Regions from separate parts of the Paenibacillus sp. P4_A9 genome, predicted to be linked through region 2. Evidence: predicted binding sites of a transcription regulator. Region 2 holds the regulator's gene; each other region holds the start of a gene.
What was found. Region 2 encodes NrdR, which represses ribonucleotide reductase genes. Its sites were predicted from a motif close to AACACNATATATNGTGTT; they were not measured.
Positions count from the first base shown of each region.

Region 1: nrdI (class Ib ribonucleoside-diphosphate reductase assembly flavoprotein NrdI) is a predicted target of NrdR. The motif match lies at 4,049-4,066, and genes of this name have one in related genera.
Region 3: AC1DVJ_RS08245 (adenosylcobalamin-dependent ribonucleoside-diphosphate reductase) is a predicted target of NrdR. The motif match lies at 9,055-9,072, and genes of this name have one in related genera.

Region 1 is NZ_JBFUHL010000042.1:18,471-29,008, forward strand. Features, by position in the region: gene AC1DVJ_RS22190 (IS3 family transposase) at 1-43, shown strand, start outside; gene nrdF (class 1b ribonucleoside-diphosphate reductase subunit beta) at 337-1,323, opposite strand; gene nrdE (class 1b ribonucleoside-diphosphate reductase subunit alpha) at 1,345-3,429, opposite strand; gene nrdI (class Ib ribonucleoside-diphosphate reductase assembly flavoprotein NrdI) at 3,416-3,775, opposite strand; gene serC (3-phosphoserine/phosphohydroxythreonine transaminase) at 4,366-5,454, opposite strand; gene AC1DVJ_RS22215 (mismatch-specific DNA-glycosylase) at 5,535-6,005, opposite strand; gene AC1DVJ_RS22220 (DUF1501 domain-containing protein) at 6,063-7,295, opposite strand; gene AC1DVJ_RS22225 (DUF1800 domain-containing protein) at 7,308-8,636, opposite strand; gene AC1DVJ_RS22230 (NADPH-dependent FMN reductase) at 8,761-9,318, opposite strand; gene glnA (type I glutamate--ammonia ligase) at 9,509-10,538, opposite strand, start outside.
Region 2 is NZ_JBFUHL010000006.1:67,211-77,748, reverse strand. Features, by position in the region: gene htpG (molecular chaperone HtpG) at 1-1,399, shown strand, start outside; gene AC1DVJ_RS07570 (hypothetical protein) at 1,453-1,626, opposite strand; cyclic di-GMP riboswitch class I at 1,711-1,809, shown strand; gene AC1DVJ_RS07565 (hypothetical protein) at 1,853-2,041, shown strand; gene nrdR (transcriptional regulator NrdR) at 2,329-2,808, opposite strand; gene AC1DVJ_RS07555 (small, acid-soluble spore protein, alpha/beta type) at 2,920-3,129, shown strand; gene AC1DVJ_RS07550 (lytic transglycosylase domain-containing protein) at 3,240-3,797, opposite strand; gene coaE (dephospho-CoA kinase) at 3,818-4,414, opposite strand; gene AC1DVJ_RS07540 (MntP/YtaF family protein) at 4,450-5,190, opposite strand; gene mutM (DNA-formamidopyrimidine glycosylase) at 5,289-6,149, opposite strand; gene polA (DNA polymerase I) at 6,203-8,866, opposite strand; gene AC1DVJ_RS07525 (HAD family hydrolase) at 9,092-9,841, shown strand; gene AC1DVJ_RS07520 (hypothetical protein) at 9,866-10,198, opposite strand; gene AC1DVJ_RS07515 (response regulator) at 10,484-10,538, shown strand, end outside.
Region 3 is NZ_JBFUHL010000007.1:60,821-71,358, reverse strand. Features, by position in the region: gene AC1DVJ_RS08285 (hypothetical protein) at 1-819, opposite strand, end outside; gene AC1DVJ_RS08280 (YqhG family protein) at 936-1,940, opposite strand; gene AC1DVJ_RS08275 (DEAD/DEAH box helicase) at 1,937-3,727, opposite strand; gene AC1DVJ_RS08270 (lipoate--protein ligase family protein) at 3,944-4,783, shown strand; gene AC1DVJ_RS08265 (ABC transporter ATP-binding protein) at 4,853-5,647, opposite strand; gene AC1DVJ_RS08260 (ABC transporter permease) at 5,647-6,561, opposite strand; gene AC1DVJ_RS08255 (ABC transporter substrate-binding protein) at 6,746-7,771, opposite strand; gene dat (D-amino-acid transaminase) at 8,028-8,858, opposite strand; gene AC1DVJ_RS08245 (adenosylcobalamin-dependent ribonucleoside-diphosphate reductase) at 9,147-10,538, shown strand, end outside.

The DNA.
Region 1 (10,538 bases), on a different contig from region 2:
ACCAGTTCAATTTGAAAAAAGCTTCTACAAAAGTGTTGGTTAATTCTCTTAACAGGTGTCTACTTTCTTGACAGAGGTCCATTTTTCGACTTAGGGGACTCCAATGGAGCCTTTTGGCCGGAGTTAGTCGATTTTTTCGACTTAGGGGACTCCAATAGAGCCTTTTGGCCGGAGTTAGTCGATTTTTTCGACTTAGGGGACTCCAATGGAGCCTTTTGGCCGGAGTTAGTCGATTTTTCAACTTTCTCCTTCCTACTGGAACTTCAACTACAAGAAACAAAAACAAACCACCCAGAAATCCTGAGTGGTTTGTTCTTCATCTATATGCTTCAAATCTTAAAATACAAAGTCATCGTCCGTCAAAGCCTCGACGTGGATTGTGCGCACATAGCCGTTTCCTTTTTTGGAGAAAAAGTCATGCTGCTTAGTCCGCGTGCTCAGTCCGTTGAGAACAATCGGGTTGATCTCCTCTTCAGGGAACATCGGTTCAACACCCAAATTCATAAACGCTTTATTCGCGTTATAGCGCAGGAATGCTTTCACCTCGTCTGCCAGACCCAGCGGTCCGTACAGACTATCTGTATAGCCTTCTTCATTCGCATGAAGCTCTTTCAACAGCTCACACAGCGTCGCGTATGTAGCGTCCTGCTCTGATTGACTAAGCTCCGCATAGACCTCTTGTGCCAACACGCCGATGTACAACCCGTGGATGCTCTCATCGCGTAGAATCAAGTCAATGATTTCGCCGCTGCTCGTCATTTTACCTTGTCCAGCCAAATACAACGGATAGTAGAAACCGCTATAGAACAAATAGCTTTCCAGCAGAACAGACGCCGCCATCGCTAGATACAGCTCTTTGGTCGAATTAATATTTTCATAGAAATGTGAAATCTTATTCGCCTTAAACTGCAAGTGTGGATTGCGCTCCACCCATTGGAACAGCTCATTAATCTCTTCTGTGGAAGATAGTGTAGTAAAAATCGAACTGTAAGACTTCGCGTGGATTTGCTCCATCATCCCCATGAAGCTGAGCACAGCTTTGCGCTGAAGCCCTTCAACATGCTCAAGAATCTTCGGCATCCCGGTGCCACCTTGCATCGTATCCAGCAAAGTCAGGCCGCCAAGCACCTTCATATAGAGCTCACGTTCCATGTTGCTGAGTGTAATCCAGGACATTTTATCATCAGACAGCGGAATTTCTTCATCTGTCCAGAATTGCATAATATTTTGATTCCAGAACGTAATCGTAAAATCATCATCAGGCCGGTTCCAATTCACCGCTTTTTTGACGATTGGTTTATTGATCGTTGGTGCACTTGTCATGAGAGGTATTCCCCTTCCTAATTATACTGAGCAGCTTACACATTCCTCAACGGATAGCTGATTGGTTCGTGTGTAGTAGAGCGATTTAAGTCCTTTGTGTGCCGCATACAGGTATAATCTAGCAAGTTCTCTTGTTGAAACATCACTGTTTACGTGTAAAATGGTCGAGATCCCTTGATCCACATGCGTTTGAATCTCCGAAATAAGGTCAAGAATCTTGAACTGATCCATTTGATACGCGGATTTATAGTAGAAGAAATTGTCGCGCGCCATGAATGGCATCGGGTAATACGTTGTTGAGTTCGCATATGTACGCGTCTCAATCGGTTCAACAATTGGCATAACGCTGGATGTTGAATTTTGAATATACGAGATGCTTTGCGTCGGCGCAACAGCCAAACGGTAGGCATGGTAAAGACCGTGCTTCTGCACCTCCGCTTGCAACGCTTTCCAATCGCTTGGCGACGGAATCGGCATGCCTTCGAATAAAGCCTTCACTCTATCCGACAGCGGGCGGTAATCTGTTTCCGTATAACGGGTAAAAAAGTTTCCATTCGCATATTCAGAAAGCTCAAAGCCTTCGAATGTTTGACCCGATGCTTTGGCAATCTCCATACTTTTTTCGATGGAATAGAAATTCATCGCTGCGAAGAAGGTGCGTACGAAATCCCTCGCTTCGGCACTCTCGTAGGCAATTTTGTTCTTGGACAGATAGCCGTGCAGGTTCATGACACCAAGACCGACAGAATGCAGCTCACGGTTCGCTTTGGCGACACCTGGCGCATTGTGAATTGTCGTCATATCACTCACCGAAGTTAAGGCGATCATGCCTTCGTGTACGGTTTCGCGCAGCTTTTTACGATCCATCACGTTCGCGATGTTCATGGAAGCTAGATTACAGCTGATATCGCGAAGAATCGTATCTTCTTGGCCATAATCTTTTATTTCAGACGTTTCCTGCAGTTGGAAAATTTCCGTACAGAGATTGGACATCTTGATCGTCCCAATCCCCTTCAGGGCATGATCCTTATTGGCATTGGTACGATTCATCATATATGGATAACCGGATTCCAGTTGAGTTGTCGCAATTTTGGTCAGCATATCACGCGCATTCATGACGGCTTTCTTTTTTACCTTCGGGTTCGCTAAGAGTTCCTCGTACATGACATCCATATCAAGATCATCCATATGTTTGCCGTAAGCTTGGAGAACGGTGTAAGGTGCGAAAATATGTAGAGGCTTATTCTCCTCCGCTAGCTTATAAAACTTATTCGGTACAATAAGTCCGATCGAGAGAGTTTTCAAACGGGATTTCTCATCCGCATTAATTTTCTTGCTATCTAGGAATTCCAATACATCCCAGCCGAAAATGTTGTAATACGCCGCTCCTGAGCCCTTGCGTTGACCCATTTGATCCGCGTAGGAGAACGCATCCTCCATAAGCTTTAGTACAGGTATAATGCCTTTGGCCGCGCCTTCAACGCCTTTAATCGTTTCACCGCGCCCGCGAAGCTTGGATAAATTCACGGCTACACCGCCGCCAATTTTGGAAAGCTGCATGCACGTTGCCAACACATAATTGATGGAGTTTAAAGAATCATCCATTTCTAATAAGAAGCATGATACCATTTCGCCACGACGACTCTTGCCTGCGTTCAGGAATGTAGGTGTCGCTGGCTGCAAGCGCTGCTCCATCATGGACAAGGCAAGCACGCGTGCTGTCTCCGCGTTTCCGCGACCCAAGTATAGTGCTACGATCGCTACGCGATCAGCGAAATGCTCTAGATAAAATGTCTTATCATCACTGCGTAATGCGTAATCTGTATAAAATTTCGAAGCTGCCATGTAAGATGCGAACTCGAATTGATTGTCATGTGCTACTTGATACACGCTGTTAACTTCAGCTTCGGTGTATTTATCATAAACGTTCTCGTAGAAGTTGTTATCGATCATATAACGAACCTTCGAAGAGGTATCKGGGAATGTGAGGCTTCGGCTGTGGACTTCCTTCATGAACACTTCAACAGCTTCTTTATCCTTCTCTAATTGGAAAAAACCATCCGTACCGCGTTGCATTAATTCATTATTAAGTTCAATGTGCCGCAATTGCCTGTACCCCCTGAACAAATCGTTCTACGTCATTTTTGGTGCCTGATAATTCAAATTTGGTTAAAACGGGAACATCGTAAAGCGCTGAGATTGTATCTGCACTTTTGGCGAAGCCGTCTCCCCAGTTGCGGTTACCGCTTGCTGCTACGCCTTGAAGACGAGAGGAATTACTTTCTAAGAAAGAAGCTACCTTGGGAGGAATTTGACCAAAACCCGTTGTATATGTCACCAGCACGAAAGGCTCGTCCATTGTCATCGCTTCCTCAATTTGAACAGCGGGCATTTGGAGCTTCGCAATAAAACGGCGAACATTTCCAGTCTTCGAATCGTAAGCAATCAACATAGCTTCCGTCTCCTATCATTCTCAATTCACTCTATCTTAAGCATTCACTTGCGGGCAACCTATATGTAGTAAACATTCACATTCTATCGTCTGTCATTCGTGGGTGAAGCCAATCATTAATCGACAGAATCTGCATTTTCTTACCTACTCCGTATGCGGTCAAAAAAGCTTGATACCTGTGATTTCGCTTGATTTCCGGCTCTATTTAAGCCTTCGGCTAGCAATCTCGTAATGCGCTTTTGATCACGACATCTAGTTGATAGATTCAAATTTATATCAATATATTGTGTTTGTCAACGAGCAAAACGGCCTATTTACTTTTACAAAACACCTAAACCTAGACAGGGCGTGGCTCGCTAGGTTTATAAAAAATATTTTCATTTTTTACTTGATTTTTTCGGAAATGTCGAAATGCCTAGGACTATAAGCTCCTACTATATCTAGTTACTGATCCTGCCGAAATAACCGTCTCTAAAACCTCTCAGAGACCCTCTACAGGCTTCCAAACCTTCAATCGAAATCTACTGCCTCCAACAAAAAAAAGCTATTCACGCGCACACGAGGGTGCCATGAATAGCTTAATTGGTTTCCTAGCTGTTGCGACGTTGGAAATCCGTCATGAACTCAGCTAGTGCTTTACATGATGTGTAAGGTACAGCATTGTACGTTGAAGCACGTAATCCGCCAACACTGCGATGACCTTTCAACCCAACAAAGCCTTGTTGTTCGGTTTCTTTAATGAACTTCTTCTCCAGCTCTTCATCTTGCAAGCGGAAGGTGATATTCATCATTGAACGGCTTCCAAGATCCACAGGTCCGCGATAGAAGCCATTGCTATTGTCGATTGCACTATAGATAAGGCCTGATTTTTCTACATTATTCTTCTCAATAACCGTTAATCCGCCTTGCTCCTCAATCCACTTCAATACGAGATTCACCATGTAGATGGAATAAGCAGGCGGCGTATTGTATAGGGAATTGTTTTTGCTATGCGTTTCATAACGCATCATAGTCGGAATTGTTTTTGGCAGATCAACAAGCAAATCGTCTTTAATAATCGCTACAGTCACACCAGATGGCCCTAGGTTCTTCTGTGCACCCGCGTAGATCATACTGAACTTCGACACATCCACTGGACGGCTCAGAATATCACTGGACATGTCACCAATCAAAGGAATGTTCCCTGTCTCAGGGAAGCTTTGGAACTGTGCCCCTTCAATCGTTTCATTGGACGTGATATGCAGATAAGCTGAATTCGGATCCAGATTGATGTCACTCAATGCAGGAATTTTCATAAATTTCTGTTCCTTCGAGCTAGCCGCAAGGGAAACTTCTCCGAATAGAGCTGCTTCTTGCACAGCCTTCTCGGCCCAAGCGCCTGTCAGCACGTAGCTGCCAACCTTGCCTGGCTTCAAGAAATTCATAGGAATCATTGCAAACTGAGAGCTTGCTCCACCTTGCAAGAAGAGAATTTGGTAACCATCTGGAATACCAAAAATACGCTTCAACAATGCTTGCGTTTCATTATGTACTTGCTCATATTCTGCACTACGGTGAGAAATTTCCATGATGGACATGCCAATACCTTTAAAATCAACAAACTCCTCTTGCGCTCTCTGAAGTACTTCGAGCGGTAACGCCGCAGGCCCTGCGTTAAAGTTATAGGCCCTGTTTCCCATGATGACCACACCTTTGCTTTTTTGTATTATGGCTATGATAGCAATATTCTGTTCAAGCATCAAGTAAAACCTCAAACGAGTTATACGAAACTTGTCAGAATTCCACGATATATCGCTACCATGTCTTCCAGCTTCATACGCACAAGTCCGCTAGAAGATGGGCACACATAATCAATAACGCCCTCTACCATCGGCTCCGGTTGACTTCCCCATGAGATGCCTTTGCGACCGCTATACTGCTCGTAAACGCCCTTTCCAACGAAGCAAACAACTTTGGGTCGGTAGGTCTGAATTTTCTCTTTTAAAATGTGCCGGCCCTCTCGGTACTCTTCTGCAGTGATTTCCGCTGCTGTCAACGAGGGGCGTGACACAATATTCGTAAAGCCGTAGCCGATTTGAAGCAGATCGCCATCTTCTTGCGGCTTGTAGAGCCAAGGGGTTAATCCCGCTTGCAGCAGGATGCGATAAAATCGATTGCTCGGATTCGCATAATGATGTCCGGTTTCCCCTGATCGGATACTCGGGTTGTAACCAACGAAGAGAATTTTCATATTCTCCGCTAGATGATCTGAGATTGCCGCAAGTTCCAAGCGCGCACCTCTTTCTATTTATATAAACTTTAAATTCTCATAAGTTTTACCTAATACGGTCGCTGTATCACCTTTTAACCACGAATCGATTAACGTACTATATACGGAGCGGAAATCCACCTCATATTTTAAATCACCATTATCCAGGTTGCTCAAACTCGGATAGCTCCCATACAGCCCGCCTTTCACCTTACCGCCAAAAACGAACATCGGTGCCGCTGTACCATGGTCTGTACCGCCGCTTCCGTTCTCCTTCACGCGACGTCCGAACTCGGAGAACACCATCACGGCAACACGATCCTGCAGCCCTTGTGCCTGCAAATCCTGATAGAACGCAGTTAGCCCTTCATCGACCTGCGTCAGCATTTGCGCATGCTGCTGCTTCTCATCCGCATGATCATCGAATCCGCCCACTTCTACATTGAAGAGCCGCGTGCCTGACTTTCCTGCTAATAGCTTCGTCACTAGCTGTAAGTCCCTTGCAAAATTCGTATTCGGATACTCGATTTTCTTCGTATAGGTAGCAGCAAGCGTTTGAATGGCTTCAACACTTTTGTACGCCTCGGAGCCTCTCGCCGATACGACACGCAGTTGCTCCAACGGATTCGATGCACCATACATATCCAAGAACGCTTTGGTTATTCTATTCTTGTCCATCAATGCGGTCTTGGGATCAAATACATGATAGGACTCCAGGGATTGAATCACTGGAAAGCTCGATTTATCGGAAGAGAACGCTTTGCTGCCCGAACCGCCAATCTGAATCGCTTTGAGCGGATTAGGATTACTCTGTAAGGAAGCTTCCGCATAACGAGCCAACCAGCCGCTGCGGCTCATCTTCGCAGGCTCTGCAGTTTGCCAGATTTCCATGGAACGAAAGTGAGAATGATTAGGCTCCGGATACCCAACTCCTTGTATAATAGCCATTTTGCCTAACTTATACAACGCTGCCAATCCTGTGAGACTAGGATGTAAGCCAACATGATTATCGAGCGCCAGAATTTCCTTCTGCCCATAAGCGAGTGTAGGCCGCGAATCATAGTAAATGCCTTGTCCATACGGGATCAATGTATTGATACCGTCATTGCCGCCGCTTAATTGCACAACAACCAGCACCGGGTCATCCACATCTGATTCGGAGTTCCCAGTCCATAGTGATTTACCCGTTTCTGTGAAAAGTGCTCCGCCAAGCCCTAGGGTTGCGAATAACGCTGTACCTTTGATCAGAAAATCCCTTCTCGTTAATTTCACCATGTTCCCCCCCTATTTCATCTGAGCTTCAGGACTTATCAATACGAGGTGCAATAGACCGCGCAAGCCTGTCATTTTCTGCTTCGTCTGTTGGGTATGTACAATGGTGTCATCCGCATAAGCGCTCAAGCTCATCTGCGTTTGCTCTGATAATTCCGTTATTCCCATGAGTTGCGCACAGAACTTCACCCATGCCATCGGCGACTCCGTTTGATCTGGTTTGAACTCTGATGAGCTTAGCAGCTGCCCGTTTATTTGCTTCGCAATGCCCTCAGCAAATTGATACCTCGCCAACAAACAGTTCGTTGTGAGCCAAGAGGTTCCGCCTCTCCAGCCTGCAACATCTGGAGGGACGAATAGTTCCTGCCCCATCTTCCGCATGGCTTGTGCGTGACCCTTGGCCACGTTGAGCTTGCAGCATTTCAGAATACCCGCTACATAATCAGCTGGTGTTTTAATTAGCGCCATTCTATATTTCTCATCGTAGAATTCATCGAATAAGAATAGCTCCTGCAGCACTTCACCCACTGTATGCTTCTGTATGATTAGTCCTGCTAAGGTCTGAACCCAACTCTCCGAAGGTGTATCGGTGACAAAATAATTCAACAGCTTCGCAGCCAGGAAAGTGGGCAAAGCTTTTTTATGAAATAAAATATCGATCACATCGTCTGCATCCAGCTTACCACTTTCACCCAACAATGTTTTGGAGTCGTTATCGTGCTGTTTGGCATTATAGTTGACCTTATGTTCATTCTTATTGTACGACCAGCCTGTGAATGCGCGTGCGGACTCCTGCACATCCATTTCGGTATAGTGACCAATGCCAAGCGTGAATAGCTCCATCACCTCTCGGGCATAATTCTCATTCGGCTTGCCCTTCTTATTCTGATTCACATCCAGCCAGATCATCATGGCAGGATCTTTGCCGATCTCAGTCAGCAGTTCTTTGAAATTGCCCAGGGCATATGTACGAAAGAGTTCATTTTGCCCCACCATGAGCGCCGTATCCTTCACCTTATAATTTGCCGTCGCAAAATGACCATGCCAAAACAGCGTCATCTTCTCGATGAGCGGCGTGGGTGAATTCACCATCCGATAGAGCCAGTACATCTGTTGATCCACTAACAGGAGTGGGTCCAAGGCTTTCTTCCCGTCCGCATGAAATTGATCAAAGGGAGCTAGCTTCATTCCATTATCTATCAAAGCTTCACCACTAACTAAGCGTCGTACCGATTCCGCCCGTCCGAGCGCCAAGCAAGCTGCAACTTCCTCTTTCGTTGAACCAAATCCTGCACGCAGTAAAAGATGCACAACTTCCTTGTTCGTCCACTGGGATCCCATGTTCTCCCCACCGTTCATTTTTTTCCATACTGTACCATATTAATGTGTCAAAAGTGTGTAGAAATACAAAAACCAAGTCAGGTGACTTGGTTACATTGTTTATTCCTGTCTTTAGCCGCAGCAATTACACATTCTTCTGTACCGAAAGTTGTTCGGCAAGCCCAAGGAAATATGTGACTACACGACGGATTCGCTTTTCCACATCGGGGTGGATGTCCTCAAAGCCAACATCTGTACGGAAGCTCTTGCGTTGATCGCCGCCAATCGAAATCCATTCTGGGCAGTTAATCCCATGTAGATTACGGACAACCGTCTGCAGCTGTGTCAGCGAGCTAACAGCAACCGCCCCGCCTGATGAGCTGACGGATAGCACAGCTTTGTCGTTGAAATGATCCTTTCCAACATGATCTAACGCATTTTTCAATACGCCAGAAATACCGCTGTGATACTCAGGCGTTGCCAGAACAATCGCTTCCGCGGATAGCATCGCTTGTTTGAATGCCCCCAGAGCTTCGTGATTGTCTCCATCGTCTTCGGGAGTATAGAAAGGTAACGGCGTCCGATACAGGTCGATCAGTGTTACGTCGTGTTGCTCCTGTGTTGCCAAGAATTGAATATATGTGGCAAGTCGTGTACTTGTTGCAGCTCCATGATTGCTTCCTGCAATAATTGTAATTTTCATCGTCTTTCATCCTTCCCAAAACTAATTATCGTTACGAATAGTATACCTAACATTTTTCGCTACTTCAACCTTAATTATAATAATTATAAAATAATAATTATTATATATATTACAGCAAAAAAACTACCCCCTTCATAGTGAGAGCTATGAAGGGGGCAGTTCTATCATGATATCGAATGAGTGCTAAGAATTAGCAATCAAAGTAAAGGTTGTACTCGTGTGGGTGAATACGGATTGCAACTTGTTTCGCTTCGCCGCGTTTCAAGTCGATGTAGTTATCGATGAAATCTTGTGTGAATACGCCGCCTTCAAGCAAGAAGTCGGAATCAGCTGCAAGTGCATCCAAAGCCTCGTCTAATGTACCAGGAACGCTGCGGATTTCAGCTTTCTCGCTATCAGACATTTCATAGATGTTAGTATCGAAAGGACCGTATCCAAGAGCACGTGGATCGATTTTCTTTTTGATACCGTCAAGACCAGCCATCAACATTGCCGCGAAAGCAAGGTATGGGTTAGCTGTGCTGTCTGGTGTACGGAACTCAATACGGCAACCTTTAGGTGTCACAGCTGCGATTGGAATACGAACTGCTGCAGAACGGTTACCTTTGGAGAATACAAGGTTTACCGGAGCTTCGTAACCAGGAACTAGACGTTTGAAGGAGTTTGTACTTGGGTTCGTGATCGCGATCAACGCTGGAGCGTGATACAGGATACCACCGATATAGTTAATAGCCATTTCGGAAAGGTTAGCATATGCGCCTTTTTCGTAGAACAAAGGGTTACCTTCGTTGAAAATGGACATATGAACGTGCATTCCGCTACCGTTGTCACCAAATAGTGGTTTCGGCATGAAAGTTGCAACTTTACCATATTCTCTCGCTGTGTTAGCAACGATATACTTGTATTTAAGCAGGTTGTCTGCTGTTTTAGTCAATGTGTCAAAACGGAAGTTGATCTCAGCTTGACCAGCTGTAGCTACTTCATGGTGATGACGCTCGATACGAAGACCTGCGTCAGCAAGTTTATTACACATTTCGGAACGGATATCTTGTTGGGAATCCATTGGTGCTACTGGAACGTAACCGCCTTTAACTGGAACTTTGTAACCAAGGTTACCGCCTTCTTCTTTACGGCCTGTGTTCCAACCAGCTTCTTCGGAGTCAACTTCGAAGTAAGACTTGTTCATACCGTTCTCAAAACGAACATCATCAAAGATGAAG
Region 2 (10,538 bases):
GAAGGATTCCGTAGGTACGGAAATTGTCCTCACCATCAAACCGAATACCGAAGATGATAACTACGACGAATATTTGGACGAGTATCGCCTTAAAGCGATCATCAAGAAATATTCCGATTTCATCCGTTACCCGATTAAAATGGACATTACCGGCAAGCGTTTGAAAGAAGGCAGCGAGAGCGAATTCGAGGACTATCAAGAAGAGCAGCATGTGAACAGCATGGTGCCGATCTGGAGAAAGAACAAAAGCGAGCTCACACCTGAGGATTACGAGAAGTTCTACCATGAGAAGCACTACGGCTTCGACAAGCCGCTTAAGCATATTCACGTAAGTGCAGATGGCGCGGTGGTATACCAAGCGATCCTCTTTATCCCTGAAAACATGCCTTATGACTACTATTCCAAAGAATACGAGAAAGGCTTGGAGCTTTACGCGAACGGCGTTCTCATTATGAATAAATGTGCGGATCTGCTTCCTGACTATTTCAGCTTCGTCAAAGGGATGGTCGATTCCGAAAGCTTATCACTCAACATTTCCAGAGAGATGCTGCAGCATGATCGTCAGCTCAAATTAATTGCTAAGAACATTTCTAGCAAAATTAAAGGCTCACTACAAAGCCTCCTGAAGGATGAGAGAGAGAAATACGAGCAATTCTACAAATCCTTCGGCAGACAGCTTAAATTCGGCGTATACAGCGACTACGGCACGCATAAAGAGCTTCTGCAGGATCTATTGATGTTCTCATCCTCCAAGGAGAAAAAGCTCGTTACATTGGACGAGTATGTCTCAAGAATGCCAGAAGACCAGAAGTACATTTACTATGCTTCCGGTGAATCGATGGAAAGAATCGATAAGCTTCCGCAAACCGAGCTTGTGACGGATAAAGGGTACGAAATCCTTTACTTCACGGATGACATTGATGAGTTCGCAATTAAAATGATTATGACCTACAAAGAGAAGGAATTTAGATCTGTTTCGAGCGGAGATTTGGGTATTGATATCGAGGATAACCAAAACGATTCCGAGTCTGACAAAAAGGAAAACCAAGATCTATTCGACTACATGAATGGCTTATTAGCTGGCAAAGTGTCGAGCGTTAAAGCTTCCAAGCGCTTGAGAAAGCATCCTGTCTGCTTATCCACAGATGGCGATGTCACCATCGAGATGGAAAAAATCTTGAACGCAATGCCGAACAACCCGAACGTGAAAGCCGAGAAGGTACTGGAAATCAACGTCAACCACGATGTTTTCGCTTCCTTGAAGGATGCTTTCGAGAAAGATAAAGAGAAGTTAAACCTCTATACAGCGCTCTTGTACAATCAAGCTCTCCTGATCGAAGGCTTGCCGCTGCAGGATCCAGTTGAATTTACGAATGACATTTGCAAAATAATGGTTTAATTTTGTTCATTCAAGCACTGCAACTTTATGGTTGCGGTGCTTTCTTATTTCCGTTAGGTAGGATCCGAAGGGGATACAGGCTCAATTTCGACATATGCGTGAATAGCTTCTGGACGAGAATAGACATAAGCGATTAAGCGATCTTGATCAATGCCTAACGCCAGCGCAACCTTAACAATATCCAATTCTTGAATCATTTTTTTGGATTCTGGGCTATTGACGGACATATGTTTCAACCATCCTTCGAATTAATGTAATTAATAGCAAGTCAAACCTAACCTGTGATATAGTTTTCATAAAAGCGATTGTCGGTATGAAAAGGGCAAACCCATTGAAAAGTGGTGACGCAAAGCTAAAGGGACTACATTGGTATTTCTATCTACAGACCCATATGTCAGCCAGCTACCACCTCCATCCGATCATTGCAGTTCGACAAAGGAGGAAACCCGAATCGTGAATAAAATAATGATTGACGGCAATATGAGCTTAGATGTGAAGCAATTAATCGATAATTTACATCTCCCAGAAAGTGATATTTTGGACATGTTCTCCTTTTCATTTGGTGGCAATGTATTAACACCTGAGGAAGCCATCCGGTTTATTCAGTTTCTTCGAAGTGAACTGGACAATCGTACTCAATAAACGAATTATGCCTTATCGCATTCAAAAATACAGTCGGTTGATGTCAATAGATTATTTTTTTTTCAAAAGCTCATGAGGTGGCGTATTTATTGACTTCTCCGTCATGAAGCAGCAAAAGACAGCGGGATCACCGCTGTCTTTTTTTTATTTTTTGTCACATTTCGAAAAAAAACAAATCAATTTGTGTCATCATCTGAATTCCCAAGCAATTTTAAAACAAATAAAGCCACTTCACCTCCTGATAAATTCACGAGGCGAAGCGACTTTTGCATATAAAAATGCGCTACTTATTTATCTCGGAGTAGCCCGACGTCATGCTTTCCCAATATTTGCGTTAACTCCTTCAAAAACATGTTGATGTCCTTGAACTGCCTGTATACAGAGGCGAAACGAATGTAGGCCACTTCATCGACGGGGTACAATTGCTCCATAACAATTTCACCAATGCCTAGGCTATCGACTTCGGCATGAGCCGTAGTACGAAGCTGCATTTCGACTTCGGAGACGAGCATTTCTAGCCGCTCCATCGAAACCGGTCTTTTTTCACAAGCGCGAATTAAGCCCCGTAAAATTTTCTCACGACTAAATTCTTCCCGACTTCCATCTTTTTTAATCACAATTAAGGGCGTTTCTTCTACCATTTCAAAAGTCGTGAATCTTCGCGCGCATTTCTCACATTCACGACGCCGACGAATGGATTTATTCTCATTGGCAGACCTCGAATCAAGCACTTTCGTACCGGAATGGTCACAGAACGGGCATTTCATTCGCTTTCCTCTCCTTTCTCTGTTGGAAATTTCTTTACCAGATGTTACATGTCTTGAAATTTGAAGTACTGCACACAATAGATTTACCAACCGACAAGGAGGTGAACAGACATGAGTTCAAACAATACTTTAGTCGTTCCACAAGCTAATGCAGCCTTGGATCAGTTGAAATACGAAGTAGCTCAAGAGCTTGGTATTGCTATCCCACAAGATGGCTATATGGGCAACATGACTTCTCGTGACGCTGGCTCTATTGGTGGTAGCATTACTCGTCGCCTGGTACAAATCGCAGAACAATCTCTAGCAGGTCAATTCAAGTAATCTTGAAATAACCAGGCTTTAGATTCTGCACCACAGGAAGTATTGGACTTTACGCTCCATTAGGAGCTAGTCCAATGCTTCTTTGTTTTATTCGGCTAGACTAGATTAGACTAGGCAGCTGCATCATGCCATTGCTCTGTGTAAAGCTTGGTATACTTCTCATAGTAATAAAGGACGCGTTGCACATAATGACGGGTTTCACCAAACGGAATATCACGGATATTCGATTCCGTTCCGTCCCATACGCCATTATTTTTCCATTTATTCACATTACCTTGACCTGCATTATACGCTGCTATCGCGTAGACTAAATTCCCATTATAATGCTTGATCAACCAATTTACATACCATGACCCTAAATAAATATTAATATCCACGCGAAGTAAATCTTCTTGCGTATGAGGCCCTAAATTTGAAGATTCCACAATCCAATCGGCGGTGTCAGGCATAAGCTGCATGAGCCCTAAGGCACCTTTTCTCGATTCTAAATGATATTGATAATTCGTTTCCACCCGAATAATGGCTGCAATCAGAAACGGATCTATATTGTGTTTCGCCGCGCTTTGCTTAATCTCCTGCTGAAAGTAGATGGGGTATAGCTTTCTACCTATAATTGCGCTATTCATGAAGAGAATCATGACAAAAACAATAAGCAGAAGAGCAAACATTCGCTTTTTCCGAAAGAACATCATGTTAATCCCTTCCCTACCCAAAACCGCTCTACCCTCATGTTGGTTTCTTCCCAAGTCCCGCTATTATCAATGACGATATCCGCTAGCTTGCGTTTCTCCTCAATCGACATCTGGGCATCAAGCCGAAGCTGTGCGGTCTCTTCTGACAAGCCATCTCGCTGCATCAGTCGTTCCAACTGCAAGTGGCGCGGAATATAAACAACCATGATCTCCTGAAACATCGAGACCAAATTCGATTCTATAAGTAAAGGAACATCAACCACAACAAGCTTGGCGGGATAGTCCTGTTCATACGATGCCATTTGTTCACGCATCCTTGCGCGAATCGGGGGATGAAGCAACCCCTCCAGCTGCTTTCGCGCTTCAGGAGATCCAAAGATGATTTCACCAAGCTTCTTGCGTTGCAGTGATCCATCCGTTCCAATCACAGCTTGTCCAAAATGTGCGGCAACCTGTTCAAGAACAGGGCTGCCAGGCTCGACAACATCACGAGCAATCTGATCGGCATCGATTAAAAGGGCGCCACGGCTGACGAGCATACGGCTAACCGTACTTTTTCCACAGGCAATACCGCCTGTTAAGCCGATATTCATAAGCTCTTCTCTCCTAAAAGTTCATTGATAGTGAACTATAGCATTTTCAAAAGTCCCATGACAATAAGCACACATCCTGGAAGGATAGACAGCTTCTTCATCCAGGTCATCTCGGCATACCGGAAACCAATCCGCAAGCCAACAGCAAGTAAGGATCCGCTTGAAATGGAAATGACAGAAGCCGTTAATAAAGGCACGAAGCCGATGAGGGCAGCACCGATTCCCGCTCCGAAGGCATCCAATGACAGCGCTAAGCCGAGCAAAGTAGCCTCAGAGGCTGAAATATTTCCTGACTTGTCAACATCCGCAATGGAAGGCGTTCGTAATATTTGAATCACCAGACCAAAGCGTTTCAGTTCAATATTGAGGATCTCTTTCGTTCGCTGTAAGGTGTCAAAGGTCACGGGCTCCACATAACCTGAATTTCGAATATCCGAGTAAGGCATACTGCTGACGACAGCTTGATCAAGAGAAGCAGCTGCTTGGTCTTGTTGCGCTTGGTTTTTCTGCCCTTGTCTCATTTGAATAAGAGCCCAAACACCAATACCGATTAAAATCAAGGCGCCAATTCGTTTCGCAAACGAGGGGGACATGAAGGAAGACATCAGAACGCCGATCTGCATCGAAGTGAAAATGATGATACCAGACCAAAGCGATATTATCCCAATAGAGACAAGCGGTATTCGGATTTTGCGTAACCCATACATCACACCAACACCGAAACCGTCCAGAGAAACCGCAAATGCCAAAATGAGCAGAGAAATGACAGGGAGCATACAAACCCTCCTAAGCGTTTTACCTAAAAACGAGCTCTGCGAGCTAGTTATCTAGGCTAAGTACTCCATATCATATGGGGAGGGTGTGTTACAGGTGCCTATTTCTCAGACTTCTTTCGTGACCGCTTGGGCTTTAAAGGTTGACAAGTGAGACAAATGTGCGTCCCTCTGCCTCCCACTACTGTTTTCACAATTTCATTTCCACAAGCTTTGCAGGGCTGTGACTGTCTGCCATAAATGTTCAATTGGTGTTGGAATAGGCCGATTTCACCTTGTCCATTCACATACGATTTAATCGATGAGCCGCCTACCTCAACTGAATCTTGGAGGGTACGAATTATCGACTCGTGCAACAATTCAAGCTCCTTTTTGCTCAGCGATGACGCTTCCCGTTCGGGATGGATGCCCGCTAAGAAGAGAGACTCATCTACATAAATATTCCCAATGCCCACGATATATGCTTGATTGAGCAGCAGGGGCTTTATCTTCGTTGAACGATGGGCAATCACCCTCTGAAAGACTTCGAGGGTGAACGCCTCATCCAATGGCTCAAGACCGAGCTTTACCAGCGGAGGCTGCGTAAGCTCATCACCCTTAGGGAACAGATGCATCGTTCCGAATTGCCGCACATCCTTGTATCTCAGCTCACTCTCATCCGTAAAACGAAACAACACGTGCGTGTGCGGCTCAAGCGGATCATCGCCTGCATACAAGCCATATCGGCCTTCCATGCGCAAATGGGAAACCATCACGTAGTCCGTGAGCACGAAGCGAAGAAACTTGCCTCTTCGTTCTATTGTTTCAACCGTTTGCCCTTGCAGCAGCGTCTCGAACTGCTGAATATCGTCAGGCTTTTGAATAATACGAGGTAGCCTGACCTGAACATGGGCGATCGTTTTCCCAGTAATTAACTCGTTTAATGTTCTTTTGACGGTTTCGACCTCGGGTAGTTCAGGCAAGGTATTCACCTCCTTCTAGATGTTGAGTATGGCTCACGCAGCTGGAGTCACAATTACTTCGCATCATACCAAGTAAGTCCGAAATCCACGTCTGCACGTAAAGGAACGTCCAGCGTAAGCGCTGCGGCCATGACTTCAGGCACGAGCTGACGCATCGTTTCCAGCTCATCAGCTGGCACTTCAAACACGAGCTCATCGTGTACTTGAAGCAGCATGCGGCTCTTCAGCCCTTCTTTCGCTAATCTCTCCGCCATTTGAACCATGGCAAGCTTGATGATGTCCGCGGCTGTCCCTTGAATCGGTGTGTTCATCGCCGTACGCTCAGCGAAAGAACGAATGTTAAAGTTGGAATGCGTAATTTCTGGCAATAGACGACGACGCTGCAGCAAGGTTGTGACATAGCCATCCCTGCGTGCATCTTTCACGATGTCGTCCATATATCTACGAACGCCTTGGAACACTGCAAAATACTGTTCAATGAACTGAGCGGCTTCCCTGCGGGTAATATCTAAGTTCTGTGATAAACCATAATCGCTGATGCCGTAAACGATACCGAAGTTAACGGCTTTCGCTTGACGGCGCATATTGCTGTCAACCGCGCTTTCCTCTACGCCGAAGACGTCCATCGCTGTCTTCGTGTGAATGTCCATATTCTGAAGGAACGCTTCCTTCAGCTTCTCATCCTGCGAGATGTGCGCCAGCACACGCAGCTCGATCTGCGAGTAATCCGCAGCAAGCATGTACCATCCAGGCTCGGATGGAACGAAAACCTTGCGGATCTTACGGCCCTCCTCCAGACGAATCGGAATGTTCTGGAGATTCGGGAACTGGCTGCTGAGACGTCCCGTCGCGGCAATCGTCTGCCGGTAATAGGTGTGCACCTTACCGGTCTCAGGCCGCACCTCTTTGAGCAGCCCCTCGACGTACGTCGACTGCAGCTTCGCTAGCGAGCGATAGTGCAGGATCTGCCCGACGACTTCGTTGTAGGGCGCAAGACGCTCGAGCACCTCGGCATCCGTCGAATAGCCGGTTTTGGTCTTCTTCGAAGCTGGCAGCCCCAGCTTCTCGAACAGAATCTCACCGAGCTGCTTCGGTGAGTTGATGTTGAACTCGACGCCGGCGAGCTTGTAGATGCTGGACATGATCGTGTCCAGCTGCTTGCCAAGCTCCACGCCGAGCGTTTTAAGCCCTTCGGCATCCACTCTGATGCCGCGCATCTCCATCTCGGCGAGAACGCCTGCGAGAGGCAGCTCAAGCTCGTAGAAGAGGCGATGCATCTCGCCCTTCTCTAATTCATCGCGCAGCACGGGAACCATGCGCGCCATCGCCATCGCTTTGCGACCCAAGTGGTCGCTAAGCGCAGCTAGTTCCGGCAGGCGAAACTTCGCGCCCTTGCCGAACACATCCTCGTCTGCCTTCACGGACGGCAGACCGTACTTCACAGACAGGCCGCTCAAGCTGAGATTCGACTCCGTCGGATCGAGGAGATAAGCGGCCAAAAGCACGTCGAAATCCACCCCTGCAAGGTGGATGCCCTGCCAGGCTAACGCGAGCTGCGCGCGGTGCAGGTCGAAGAGCTGCTTCTTCTTGGAAGCATCGTTGAGCCAATCGCGCAGCGGCTTGCCCGCTTCACTTTGCAGCAGGGCAAACGGGACATAATATGAGGTGTTGCCAGCACCATCATCAATAAACCACACAATGCCAACCATGACGGCTTGATGCGGGTTTTCGCCGACAGCTTCGACATGGATAGCGGCATGGTCGTCCAATTTGGCAATCAGCTCGCCAACATTGGCTTCAGTAACCGCAACGGCTGACAAACTCTCGACTACGAGATCTTCAGCCTCCACAGTAACCGAGCCGAAATCCATCTTCTCCAATAGGGATTTGAACTCCAGCTTCCGAAACATACTGGACAGAGCTTGTCCATCAAAGCCATCATAGCGGAACGAATCCCAAGCTGTTTCCATCGGAACCTCACGGTAGATGGTCGCCAATTCCTTGCTCATGATCGCACTCTTGGCATGCTCTTCCACTTTCTCTTTCATCTTGCCCTTCAGACTTGCTGTATTGGCTAACACTTCTTCAACCGTACCGAAGTCATGAAGCATTTTGAGCGCTGTCTTTTCACCTACGCCGGGAATGCCCGGAATATTATCGGACGTATCGCCCATGAGCCCCTTCAAATCGATAATTTGATTTGGCGTCAGTCCGTATTTTTCCATAATCGCTTCTGGACTGTAGCGATCCATTTCACTGATCCCTTTACGGGTGATCGCAACTGTAACTTGCTCGGAAGCGAGCTGCAGCATATCCTTATCCCCAGATACGAGCAGGACCTTCTCACCATTCGCATCCGCGGCTTTCGTCAACGTACCGATAATATCATCCGCTTCATAGCCGGATAGCTCGAATTGCGGGATTTTGAACGCTTTCAGCAGTTCCTTGATCAAAGGAAATTGTTCAGAGAGCTCCGTCGGCGTTTTCGCACGACCGCCTTTATATTCGGTATATTCTTTATGTCGAAACGTAATTTTCCCCGCATCGAAGGCAACGAGAAAATGGGTTGGCTTTTCTTCTTCAATTAATTTCAGCAGCATCGTTGTAAATCCGTATACCGCATTGGTATGTAAACCGCTTGAATTGCTGAGCAGCGGCAACGCATAGAAGGCACGAAACGCAATTGAGTTCCCATCAATAATTATAAGCTTATCCATAAGTTCCACCCCAATTTTAGACATACTTTCTTCATCATAGCATACGAAATTAAAATAAAAAAACGGTTCGCTACATAAACATCTAAGGAGACATAATAAACGACTACACTGCCCATCTTGGGCAGGAGCGTTTATCAGAAATAGTAGCCAATTTATCCGATTCAACATATAAATTCTACTATTTGTAAGTTTGGATGGTCCGGTCTTCAGAAGGAGGTTCTCCGTATGAGTCCTTTTTTCTCACCCACACGTAAAAAGGTTATATTTTTTGATATGAATAATACGATCTTAGATCGCAGACAATGCTTCGATTCCGCTTTTCTTGAGGTTATGCAGGATTTCACGGCAAGGTGGGAAACAGAGGATACGAAATTGACCGCGCAAGAGGCATTGCTTAGCTATAAATCCGAATGGAGCCGTCATCGAAAAACACCGATCCGAAGCCCCATCTCGCCCGACGAGCTGCGGCATATTTGTTTAGTCAAAGCGCTCCACCCGTTTCCTATCCAGGTAAATACGACTTTTACACGAACTTTTTTCAATCAAGTAGAAGAACGGGAGGATAATTTCGTCGCCTTATTCCCGGGGGTAGAAGATACGTTAGAAGCGCTGTCTCGCCAATATAAGCTGGCTATCATTAGTAACGGTAATCGGAAACGTCTACAGCGCAATTTGGAAAAAATGAAGCTGACCTCGTGGTTTGATCAGGAGCGTCTGTTTACTACGGAGAATGATGGACCGCGCAAACCGCATCCAGCGATTTTTGAGCAAGCCCTTAAATCGATGAGCACAGCTGCGGGCCAAAGTGTGATGGTCGGAAACTCGTGGCGTAACGATGTGGTAGGCGCAGCTTCAACGGGGATGGACGCGGTCTGGATACATCCAGCGAATATTAAGAAAATATCGGAGAGGCGAATCGGGAAGCAGAAAGTCATCATTGTTCGTTCGTTCAAACAGTTGATCTACACGTTTTGATTTTTGAATTGGACTATATAAGCACTAACCTATCGCTTGAAAAAAATATATACTGCCTTGATGCGCCTTCGCATGCTTCTTCAACTGGGCGGCTGTTTGCGAAATGTGCTCAAGTGCAATGGGGGACTCACTGCTGCATATGACTAACGACAGCGAAAGCGTGACCCCCTCGCTCTTCACGTGATGACCGCTTCGATCCACCACATGCTCACACTCTTCTCCCTCGTAAAACAGCCGTACACCCACTTCAAAGCGATTAATAATTTCCTGACATAGCAATTTCGGCGAAAGGCACGTGGATATCGCGATAAAATTCAAGTATCGTTCGGATGGACGCTGTTTCCGCCATTTTCCCATTACTCGTGATAATGACAAGATCGTAAAGAAACAGATGAAATACGCTGTTCTTCTATCAGTTTCTGGAACTCTACTAATACACTGACTGATCTTCCATGTCCATCATCCCTCATCTATTTCAGCTTGAACCTCCAGTCTAACAAACCAAATGATAGGCTTGATTAACCTTATGTAAAATGTATGTAAAGACTTTCAAGAAAAAAGAGGGAATTGCACTTTTTCCTCGAAAAGATGTGTATGGATTGTTAGGTGCGTACAGCAGATCTCGTGCGGAAAGGAAAATTGATGGAACAACAAGTAAAAATCTTGGCGGTAGATGATCGCTATGAAAACTTGCTGG
Region 3 (10,538 bases), on a different contig from region 2:
CGTTACCTGCCCATCATACAGCTCAGTAACGTAGGTGAGATTTCCTTGCTGCTCCAACGCGACCTGAAGCTCAGGCAAGGAGGTAACAGGTAACGGTGTGCCTTCAATCCATGGCAGTCGTTCGTAAGGATCAAATGCGGGACGTATGAGGGATTCAGCTTCCTCCGATACGTCTGTCTCCAAAACTAGGCTATCTGTCATACGTGGCGTTGGATCTTCCGTGAGTGGAAGTACTTCGCCCGATTTGGCATCGAGATAATAGGTCTCGTCATCGAGTGCGATTTTCCAAACAGAAGTGAGGGTATCCATATATAAGCGGTCTTCAATGATCGTTTCATTTTGCACAAAATCGTCGTATAAGGTCGTAAAAGGAATGAGTTCCTGTTGTATCAAGGAGCGATACAACGTGGCCAAGCTAAATAGCGGTGATGTGCCTGTCCCATATTCGGTCAAACGGAAACCGCCGTTTTCTGCAGCATGAACAATCATATAGCCCACCTCTTGCCCCTGATTGGTCAGGATGATGACCCATCCATGGGTGCCTGGACCGAGCGGATAGCTGTTCCAACGTGCTTGCTGCCAGTCTTCAAAGCCTGCTGACTTCGCGAGCGTTGATTGCCACTGACTGATGGTTGTACCGAATGAAGATGTACTCGTTAAGTCAGTCGCCACGGTAGTTGCTGCTTTGCTAGGTTCTTTTACTTGGGCCTGGGTAAGGCTTGTCCCACCTAAGTTGTCAACTGCCGAAGTGTGTATGGGCATGAAGCCAATACTGCACAAAATGAAACAAGTGGCTGTCCAAGTGGTCCACGACTTCATCTTCGTTCACCTGCCTCTCGCTAACCTCTTAGTGTATGTGACTATTGTAATTCGTATGCCTTAAAAAGAATGTTAGAACCTGTTGCGTGTTATTTGCGAGGTTTTAGCGACTTGCGTCAGTTTCTGGATGATAATCGACTCGCATTTAAGTGAAATAAACCGCCATTAATGACGGACACGGCGATTCGAGGCTTATGCTGCCAATCGATTTCCTCCAGCCGATTCCGACATTGGATTTCGATTTCGTCTCTTTTGTCGGGTTCTGCAGCTAGTAAAAGCCCATTGTAATATCCTTCTACACGATCGATTTCACTGCGGTGCTGCGCATTCGCTTCATCAGCCCAACGGTGATCGTAGGTGCTGATTTTACGTTCAAGCGTCATCTCCAGAGCATTGATCGCCTTCGGCAGTGAGATCGTATCCGGTAGAATGTGACTATTCGCAGGAAGCTTTGGAGAAAGACTTTTCGTTAACATATGCTTATGAAAATGCTCGCGAATTTCCCCGCTATTAAGCTGAATCGCAAGGGAATGAATTTCAGTCCGCTTACGATCACAGAGAAGCTCAACCTTGTAATTCACACAGAGCCACGTATTGTATACGAGGGAAGCATGGTAAGTTGCCCCCGTAGGGAAAGGCTCTTCGAATAAGTGAATGAATCGACCGCGTTCGCGAACGATGCCAAAGATTTGGTCAAGTCGTCGGCTGCCGAAGGTGACTTCATCTTGTGGAACTCGCGTGGTGATAGTCGTCGGAACGAAGCCGAAATAACGGCCGAGAATGCTATCCGGCGCACTACCCGCAGGTGGGTTAGCAGCAGCTCCGCCGGAACCAGATGGTCCGTAGCCGGTTGCGGGGGGGCTTTGGACTGTGGTAACGGCGGCCTTCGGCTTCGCTTCCAGCTTCATTTGCTCCGGGTCGATCACAAATTTGTACGTCATCGTCTCCGCTGCTGCACCTGTCCGCTCAATGAAGCTCCAATAGTAAGGACGGCCCGTCATTTCCCGATCTGCTTCGGGAGAGAGCTTAGCCGTCACATAGGCAGGGGTCTTCTCCAGAATCGTGCAGTCGTAGGCTTCCAGAAAACGCAGCACAAACGAGTGGATGTTTCGTTTATTCATGGGCCCACCTCCATGCTCTGAGAACCGCCTACCGCGTCAAGGATGTCTTGGAACTTGGCGCCGTACTGCGGATTCTGTTCGATTTCTTCCTTCACCTCGCTGAAGGAATGCCCAAGCTCATCGATTTTTCGGCGAATCTCCTCGCCTGAGCCAGCTTCCATCACCATGCGGAAAAGAGACGTTTCAAGCGAGCCCCGTTTCTCGATTTTCTCCAAAATCGTATCCAGCTGCCCGATCACCAATTCGAACATATTGATTTTCTCGTGCAATAACGAGAGGATATGTTCTTCAATGGTACCCCTTGTGGATAAGTTGTAGATGTTAACGTCATGCGTTTGACCGAGGCGATGCACACGACCGATCCGTTGTTCCACGCGCATAGGGTTCCAAGGCAGATCGAAGTTGATCATATTGTGGCAAAATTGGAGATTGATGCCCTCGCCACCCGCCTCGGTTGCTATAAGCACTTGGACGCGATTGCGGAATAAATCCATCATCCAGTCTTTCTTACCGCGATTCATGCCTCCACGATAGGGGACGGCCGTGATCTTGCGTTCTTTGAGGTAGTTCAATAAATATTCTTGGGAAGCCCGATACTCCGTGAAAATAATCACTTTATCATTGATGTCTTGAATGAGCCGCATCGTGGTTTCCGCTTTGCTATTCGACTTAATGCTGCGAATCAGCTCGACGAGCTCCCATATTTTCGGCCGTACGGGGGAGTCTTCGGCTGTCTTTTTAAATAAATTCACCAATGTAATGAACACAGCGTCCCGCGAGCTGCACACTTCACGCTGAAGGGTAATCATCGAAAGCATGGAGCTAAGATCCCCGCCACTCTCGGAATAGCGAGTTCGCACGAAATTCGTAACCCCGTCATAGAGCGCTTGCTCATCATCAGAGAGCGTGAGTGGTATATTCCGCACAATCCGCTTCGTATAGTGAACACCCCCGTCGCCGCGACGGTTCCGGATCATCACTTTGGAGAGCTCCTGCTGCAGCTGAATTTCATTCTTCGGCGTCCGCTTGCCAACAACAAAGTTGGTCTTGAAGCTGTTCTGACCGCCAAGCTGACCTGGCTTCAACAGGGTGATTAGGTTGTAGAGCTCTTTGAGATCGTTCTGCACAGGCGTAGCAGTGAGGAGCAGGCAGTATTTTTTGCGCAGCTCATTGACGAAGGTGTAGTTGGTCGTTTTCTTATTCTTCAGCTTGTGCGCTTCATCGACGATGAGCATATCGTATTCAAGACCCATCACGATTTCGCGATGCGGGTCCCTTTTGGCCGTGTCCATGGAGGCTACGATAATGTCGGCTTGCTGCCACATGTAGGCTTTCTTATGAGCAACGGCAGGTATGCCGAATTTGGTATTTAGTTCCCGAACCCATTGCAGGACAAGGGAAGCGGGTACAAGGATGAGCGTTTTGCGGACAAGCCCGCGGATCATGTATTCTTTTAAAATTAAACCAGCTTCAATTGTTTTCCCAAGTCCAACCTCATCGGCCAAAATGGCGCGTCCACGCATCTCATTCAACACACGCTTTGCTGTATCAATCTGATGCGCCATGGGCTCAAGGGTCCCCAGATGCGCGAGGCACTGCATTTCATCAAACGTAGAAATAAGCCCCGACTCTTCCGATTCGTAGGCAAGCTGATATAAGGTCCAGTCGTCCCAAGGACCTCCGCCACGTTCACGATTGTCCAGCTCGGTAAACCAGTCCCTCTCAAAATGCATATCCAGCTGTTTATGAATGGGGCGAATGTTCTCTTGCTGATCATGTTGACGCATGGCTGTGCCCTCCTAAACGTTCTGATTCTGCTTTGGCCTCGCAAACGTCGCATACATGTTAGTATGTCCAGAGAAGAATCTTTCATAACTTTTCCCATATAAGAGTTTTATTGAGAGGTAGAGGTCTGATGTCGTAACGAGGGGGCGTAGTATGCTATGATAGAGGTTAGTTTTTGGGAAAAAGGTACGTTTGGCAAGAAGGGATGATGAATAGACATGACAGCTTGGCGATTTATACATACAGGAGATCGTTCTCCTGCTGAAAATATGGCCTTAGATGAAGCGATACTAACCGCTCATAGTGAAGGCAAGGTTCCTCCGACGGTGCGTTTCTATGGATGGAATCCAGCTACCTTATCGATTGGCTATTTTCAAAAGGCGGCAGAAGTGGATCAGGAAGCGGTAGAGAACGAGGGGATTGGCTTTGTGAGACGCCCGACAGGGGGAAGAGCCGTTCTTCATGATAAAGAACTGACGTACAGTATCATTGTGGCGGAGGATTACCCAGGTATTCCACGTAATGTGACCGAAGCTTACCGTGTGTTGAGTGAGGGATTGCTGCAAGGGTTTCGAGCATTGGGCTTGCAAGCGGAGATGGTACAGCTGGCGAGTGATGAAGAGAAGGAGAAATACGCATCTGCGGGTTCAGCGGCTTGCTTCGACTCCCCTTCATGGTACGAGCTGGTCGTGGAAGGCCGCAAAGTGGCCGGCAGCGCGCAAGTACGGCAGAAAAACGTCGTGCTGCAGCACGGCTCCATCCTGCTCGATATGGATACGGAACAATTGTTTCGGATGCTTCGCTTCTCCAATGAGAAAGTGGCAGATCGGATGAAACAGAGCTTCTTGAAGAAAGCCGTAGCCATTAATGATTTGCTGCGTGATCAAGGGAAATCGGTAGTTACTTTGGGTGAGGTGGAGGAAGCTTTCCGTCGTGAAATCGCGCTTGGACTTGGTGTTGAGCTGGTGGAGTCGTCATTGACGGACTATGAGGTTGAGCTTACGGAGCGTCTTGTAAGTGAGAAGTATGGGACGGATGAGTGGAATTTGCGGCGGTAGAGGAACGTACTATAAAAAGGGCAGTCCCAGTCGCCATGTAAAATGGCTTCTGAGACTGCCTATTTGTGTTTAACCAAGAACCACGCGATCATCCGAAAGCTTGTTGCCGCTGATGTTCTCAAACTCACCGAGAAGCTGCTCCACGGTGAGATCCTTCTTCCGTTCCTCGTTCACATCGAGAATGATGCGGCCTTTATCCATCATGATCAGGCGATTGCCGAGACGAATCGCTTGCTCCATGTTGTGCGTGACCATCAATGTGGTCAGCTTCATTTCACGCACGATTTCCTCGGTCAATCGTGTGATGAGCTCTGCACGCGCGGGATCTAGCGCGGCGGTGTGCTCATCCAGCAGCAGGATCTGCGGCTGGGTGAATGTCGCCATCAGCAAGCTGAGGGCTTGACGCTCTCCGCCGGAGAGCAGACCGACCTTCGCGCGCAGTCGTCCTTCCAGGCCGATACCTAGGCGCTGCAGCTGTTCCAGGAACAGCGCGCGCTTACGCGCGGTGACGCCGAAGCTCAGCCCGCGCTTCTTACCGCGGGCATACGCCATGGCGAGATTCTCCTCGATGGTCATTCGAGGAGCCGTCCCGGCCATGGGGTCTTGAAAGACGCGGCCGATCCAGCGGCTGCGCTCGTATTCCGGCAGGTGGTGGATAACCTCACCGTCGATGCGCACTTCGCCGGCATCCGGCGTCATAACGCCGGAGATGATGTTCATCAGCGTCGATTTGCCGGCGCCGTTACTGCCGATAACCGTGACGAAGTCACCGGGCTTCAGGGTTAGGTTAATACCGATTAGAGCAATTTTCTCATCTGCCGAACCGGGGTTGAATAGCTTGGAAACATTGGAGAGCTGCAGCATTATTGCCCACCTCCTTTGTTCATTTGCATCGCGCGAGCGATGAGCTCAGCTGAACGTCGCTTTGCGTTCGCTTTTTGTTTGATCGCACGTTGCACCGAAGGAAGAACGAGCGCAATAATGACGATGATTGCGGTAATTAGCTTCAAGTCGGAGGCTTTGAGCCACTCGACTCTGAGCGCCAGTGCGACAACAATTCGGTACACGATGGAACCGAGTACAGCAGCAAGTGTCGCTTGGAAGACTGACCTAGCACCAAATATCGCTTCCCCAATAATAACGGAAGCTAGTCCTACAACGATCATACCGATGCCCATCGAAATGTCGGCAAAGCCTGATTGCTGGGCGATGAGTGCGCCAGATAGCGCGACTAACCCATTCGATAAGCTCAAGCCAAGAATCGTTGTTCGGTCGGTATTCGCACCGAAGCTACGAATCATTCGCGCATTATCTCCCGTCGCTCTAAGCGAAAGGCCAAGATCGGTATGCAGGAAGGCATCTAGCAGTAATTTGAACACAATCACAATGATGAGCGCAACCACAATTGGCTTCATGGAGGTAAACAAGGTATCTACGCCAAGAAGTGAAATGTTCGGCTTGCCCATGATGCGCATATTAATCGAATACAGGGCAATCATCATGAGAATCCCAGAGAGAAGCCCATTAATTTTACCTTTCGTATGAAGCAGTCCTGTGCAAGCTCCTGCGACTAGTCCACCTGCAAAAGCAGCTAAACAAGCTAGCCACGGCGAGTAGCCATGAGCAATCAAAATAGCAGAAATCGCACCGCCTGTTGTAAAGCTTCCATCCACCGTGAGATCGGGGAAATCGAGAATACGAAACGTGATATAAACACCTAGCGCCATCAACGCATAGAGAAGACCTAGCTCGGTGGCACCGAAGATTGATTCCAACATCGTTATTTTCCTCCTAACTTGAAAAAAAGGGATGAACGAAAGTGACGTCCACCCCTTTGTGACTCGAAATCTTACCACATAAGAAAGTATAAGTTTTCGGTACCGAAAACTACTTTATTATTGGCGATAAAACTTTCTGCTAAATGCGGTCGCTCATCTTCGAAATGCTTCGATAGAGGTTTTCTCACTGAATAATGTTTTTCTCTTTATCCTTTACTGCGGCTTTCATCGCATCTGTAACTTCGATGCCTTGTGCTTTCGCAGCTTTTAAGTTGAGGATCAGATCCATTTTGTCAGGCACAGTTACTTTCATGTCTGCTGGTTTCTTACCATTTTTCAAAATGTCGACAGCCATTAGACCTACTTGGTAGCCATGATCATAGTACTTGAAGCCAACTGTTGCAAAAGCGCCTTTTTCCACGGTATCACGGTCACTGGAGAAGAAAGGGATTTTCTTGTCGTTGGCAACTTGAATGATACCATCCACGCCGCTAACAACCGTATTATCTAGTGTAATTAGGAAAGCATCTGCGCGGCCAACAAGGGATTGAGCAGCTTGCTTAACTTCGGATGTGTTCGTTACAGGTGCTTTTACGAGTTTAATACCGTGTTTGGATAGGGATTCTTCTGCATTTTTCGCCATAATGACGGCATTGGGTTCCCCTTCATTAATAACAAGGCCAACCGTTTTCACCTTTGGCATGTTGGCAGCTACGAAATCCATCAATTGGGCAACAGCCATTGGGTTCGTGTCCGAAGCTCCGGAGACATTGCCGCCTGGCTTATCCATGTTGCTCACGATTTTGGCTGCAAGCGGGTCCGTAACAGCTGCGAAAAGAATCGGAGCCTTCTTCACTTGCTGTACAATGGCTTGTGCGGATGGTGTTGCAATCCCAAGTACGAGATCGTTGTCAGCTGAAGCTATTTTTTGGGCGATGGATAAGTTATTGGGTTGATCGCCTTGCGCATTGTTGAAGTCAACTTTCAAGTTGGTACCTTCTACGATACCTGCATCCTTAAGTGCTGCTAGGAAGCCTTGACGAGTTGCATCCAAGGAGGGATGTTCAACAATTTGCGAAATCGCGATTTTGTATGTCTTTGTTGCGGCTGCTGTAACTGCCGGCGTTGGATCAGCTTTCTGTCCACAACCTGCTACAACCATAAGTGCTGCGGATAAAACGAATGATACGAGTGCTTTCTTTTTCAACATAATTACCCCTCTCGAACTACACACTGTGATACTTGGACTCATTGCTCGCCCACCACTTTAACGCTGTTGTTTGGCAAAGTGTACGAGTGCAGAGAAACCAAGGATTAACTTAATCAACCATAGTTTAATTGTAACGCAGATTTCCGTCAATTGTTTTATCTATATTTGTTTGTTTTTCCAAACATATGTCGGGAAATTGGAAGGACTGCGTGTGGTATGGTTAAAAGTGAGGGTGAACATTCGGGAGTGGATCGATCTAGTTGAGAAAGGTTCTTTCAAATTCAGCTTGCAGTTTCTGGGTTATCGGCCCAGCTGTACCTGTACCTATGGCTTGTCCGTCGATCAGTACAATCGGTGTGATTTCAACTGTCGTACCGGAGATAAAAGCTTCATCCGCTTGCAGAAGCTGCTCGGTCGTGAAGGCTTCTTCTTTCACTGGTATTTCTAGCGAATGCGCTAGTCGCAATACCACTGCACGCGTAATACCATGCAAGATCAGATGATTCGCAGGATGTGTGTAGAGAACCTGATCTTTGACCATCATCAGATTCGAGGCACTGCATTCTGTCACTGTGCCTTCCCGATGCAGCACGACTTCTTGCACACCATGATCAAGCGCAGCTTGCTTCGCAAGGACATTGGGGAGTAGATTCAAGGTTTTGAGATCGCATCTTAGCCAACGAATATCGGGCTGTGTGATGGCTTTGATTCCGTTCTGAATCGAAACTAGCGGACGCTTTACCTCAGAGCAGTAGGCCAGTAAAATGGGCTCAGCCTGTGTCGGGAAAGGATGCGCACGAGGGGCCTCACCCCGGGTGATTTGCAAATAAACCGTGCCTTCGATGAGGTTATTTTGCTGAATAAGCTTGTTTAGGATGTCTATGATTTCTTCCTTCGAGTAAGGTAATTGAAGTCGAACCTCGCTGGCTGTGCGATCGAGTCTTTGCATGTGGGCTTCGCCCTCATAAATGAGTCCATTGTATACGCGAAATACTTCATAAATGCCGTCACCGAAATAATAGCCGCGATCATCAGGTGAAATCTGGATGTCTTTTTTATGTACGAATTCATTTTTATAAAAATACATATGGGCGTGCTCCTTAGTAAAAAATATTTATGGAACATACGTTCTAAAATATGTCCTAATATGGTATCCTACTAATAGGTTATCAAAGGAAGAGTACCGCGTCAAAGCTAGCAAAATCAATAGAAGATTAGGAAATTTTATTTTTAGGACTTTTGCCAATGGTTGAACCATATCTTGTGTAGTATAATGTTAGGGCGATACCATATATTGTGAATTGTTGGAAATGGTTTCTTGCAATTCGTATCTTAATTGCAGCTGAAAATGCAGTCTATTGGGAGGATTATGTTCATGGGGAATGTTTATGAGAGTAAGAAGCTAACGGGATTGAGTGAGAAGATATTTTTGGATCGGTATGCACTTAAGAATGCAGACACGAGTCATGCGAAGGTGGGAGATACCGTTCTCGTTCTGACCAAGGATGATCCCAAATTCCCAGCCAAAGAGGTTGGCGAAATTACGAGTCGTGAAGGAAATATCGTGAAGGTTCGAACACGCAGCGGGGTAACCGTAGAATCTGCCGTTGAGAAGCTTACGTTAAATATGGAAAAAACACCGGAAGAATTGTGGGATCGCTTAGCAGGCGCTATGGCATCGGTCGAGAAGACAGCGGAGAAGCGTCAGGAATGGACTGATAAATTCAGATACATTCTGAACGATTGGAAGCTTGTACCCGGGGGCCGTATTGCAGCTGGAGCGGATGCCAGTGATGAGTTGACGCTATTTAACTGCTACGTTATTCCATCGCCGAAGGATAGCCGTGGCGGTATAATGAGCACATTGTCCGAAATGACGGAAATTATGTCACGCGGCGGTGGCGTTGGGATCAACCTGTCTTCACTTCGTCCGAGACGCTCGGTGGTGAAAGGGGTAAATGGCTCATCAAGTGGTGCTGTCTCTTGGGGTGGACTATTCAGCTACACAACAGGCCTGATCGAGCAAGGCGGAAGCCGTCGTGGCGCGTTAATGCTGATGATTAATGATTGGCATCCCGATTTAGAGGATTTCATTACGGTGAAGTCTACGATGGGGCAAATTACGAACGCGAACTTATCCGTGTGCGTCAGCAACGGCTTCATGAAAGCTGTGAAGGAGGATTTGGAGTGGGAGCTTGTTTTCCCAGACACGACGGATCCTGAATACAATGAACTTTGGGATGGTAATTTAGATGCGTGGAAGAAACTAGGGAAGGCTGTTAAGCCTTATCGAACTGTGCGTGCGCGTGATGTTTGGCACTCGATCATTGAGTCGGCGTGGAAATCGGCAGAGCCAGGCGTTGTCTTCTTGGAATATTACAATCAAATGTCGAACAGCTGGTACTTCAACCCGATTATCTGTACGAATCCATGCGGTGAGCAGGGACTTCCGGCTTGGGGCGTTTGTAACTTGTCTGCGATTAACCTTTCTAAGTTCTATGATGAAGCGAACCACGATGTAGATTGGGAAGAATTAGCGACAGTTGTACGCTACTCGACGCGATTCCTAGATAATGTAATTGATAAAACACCTTATCATTTTGAAGAAAATCGTGCGAATCAACAAAACGAACGTCGCGTAGGGCTGGGCACAATGGGCCTTGCTGAGCTTATGATCCTTTTGAAAATTCGTTACGGAAGCCCGGAATCTCTCGTGTTCTTGGACAAGATTTATGGGTTCATGGCCAGAGAAGCTTACTTGGCTTCC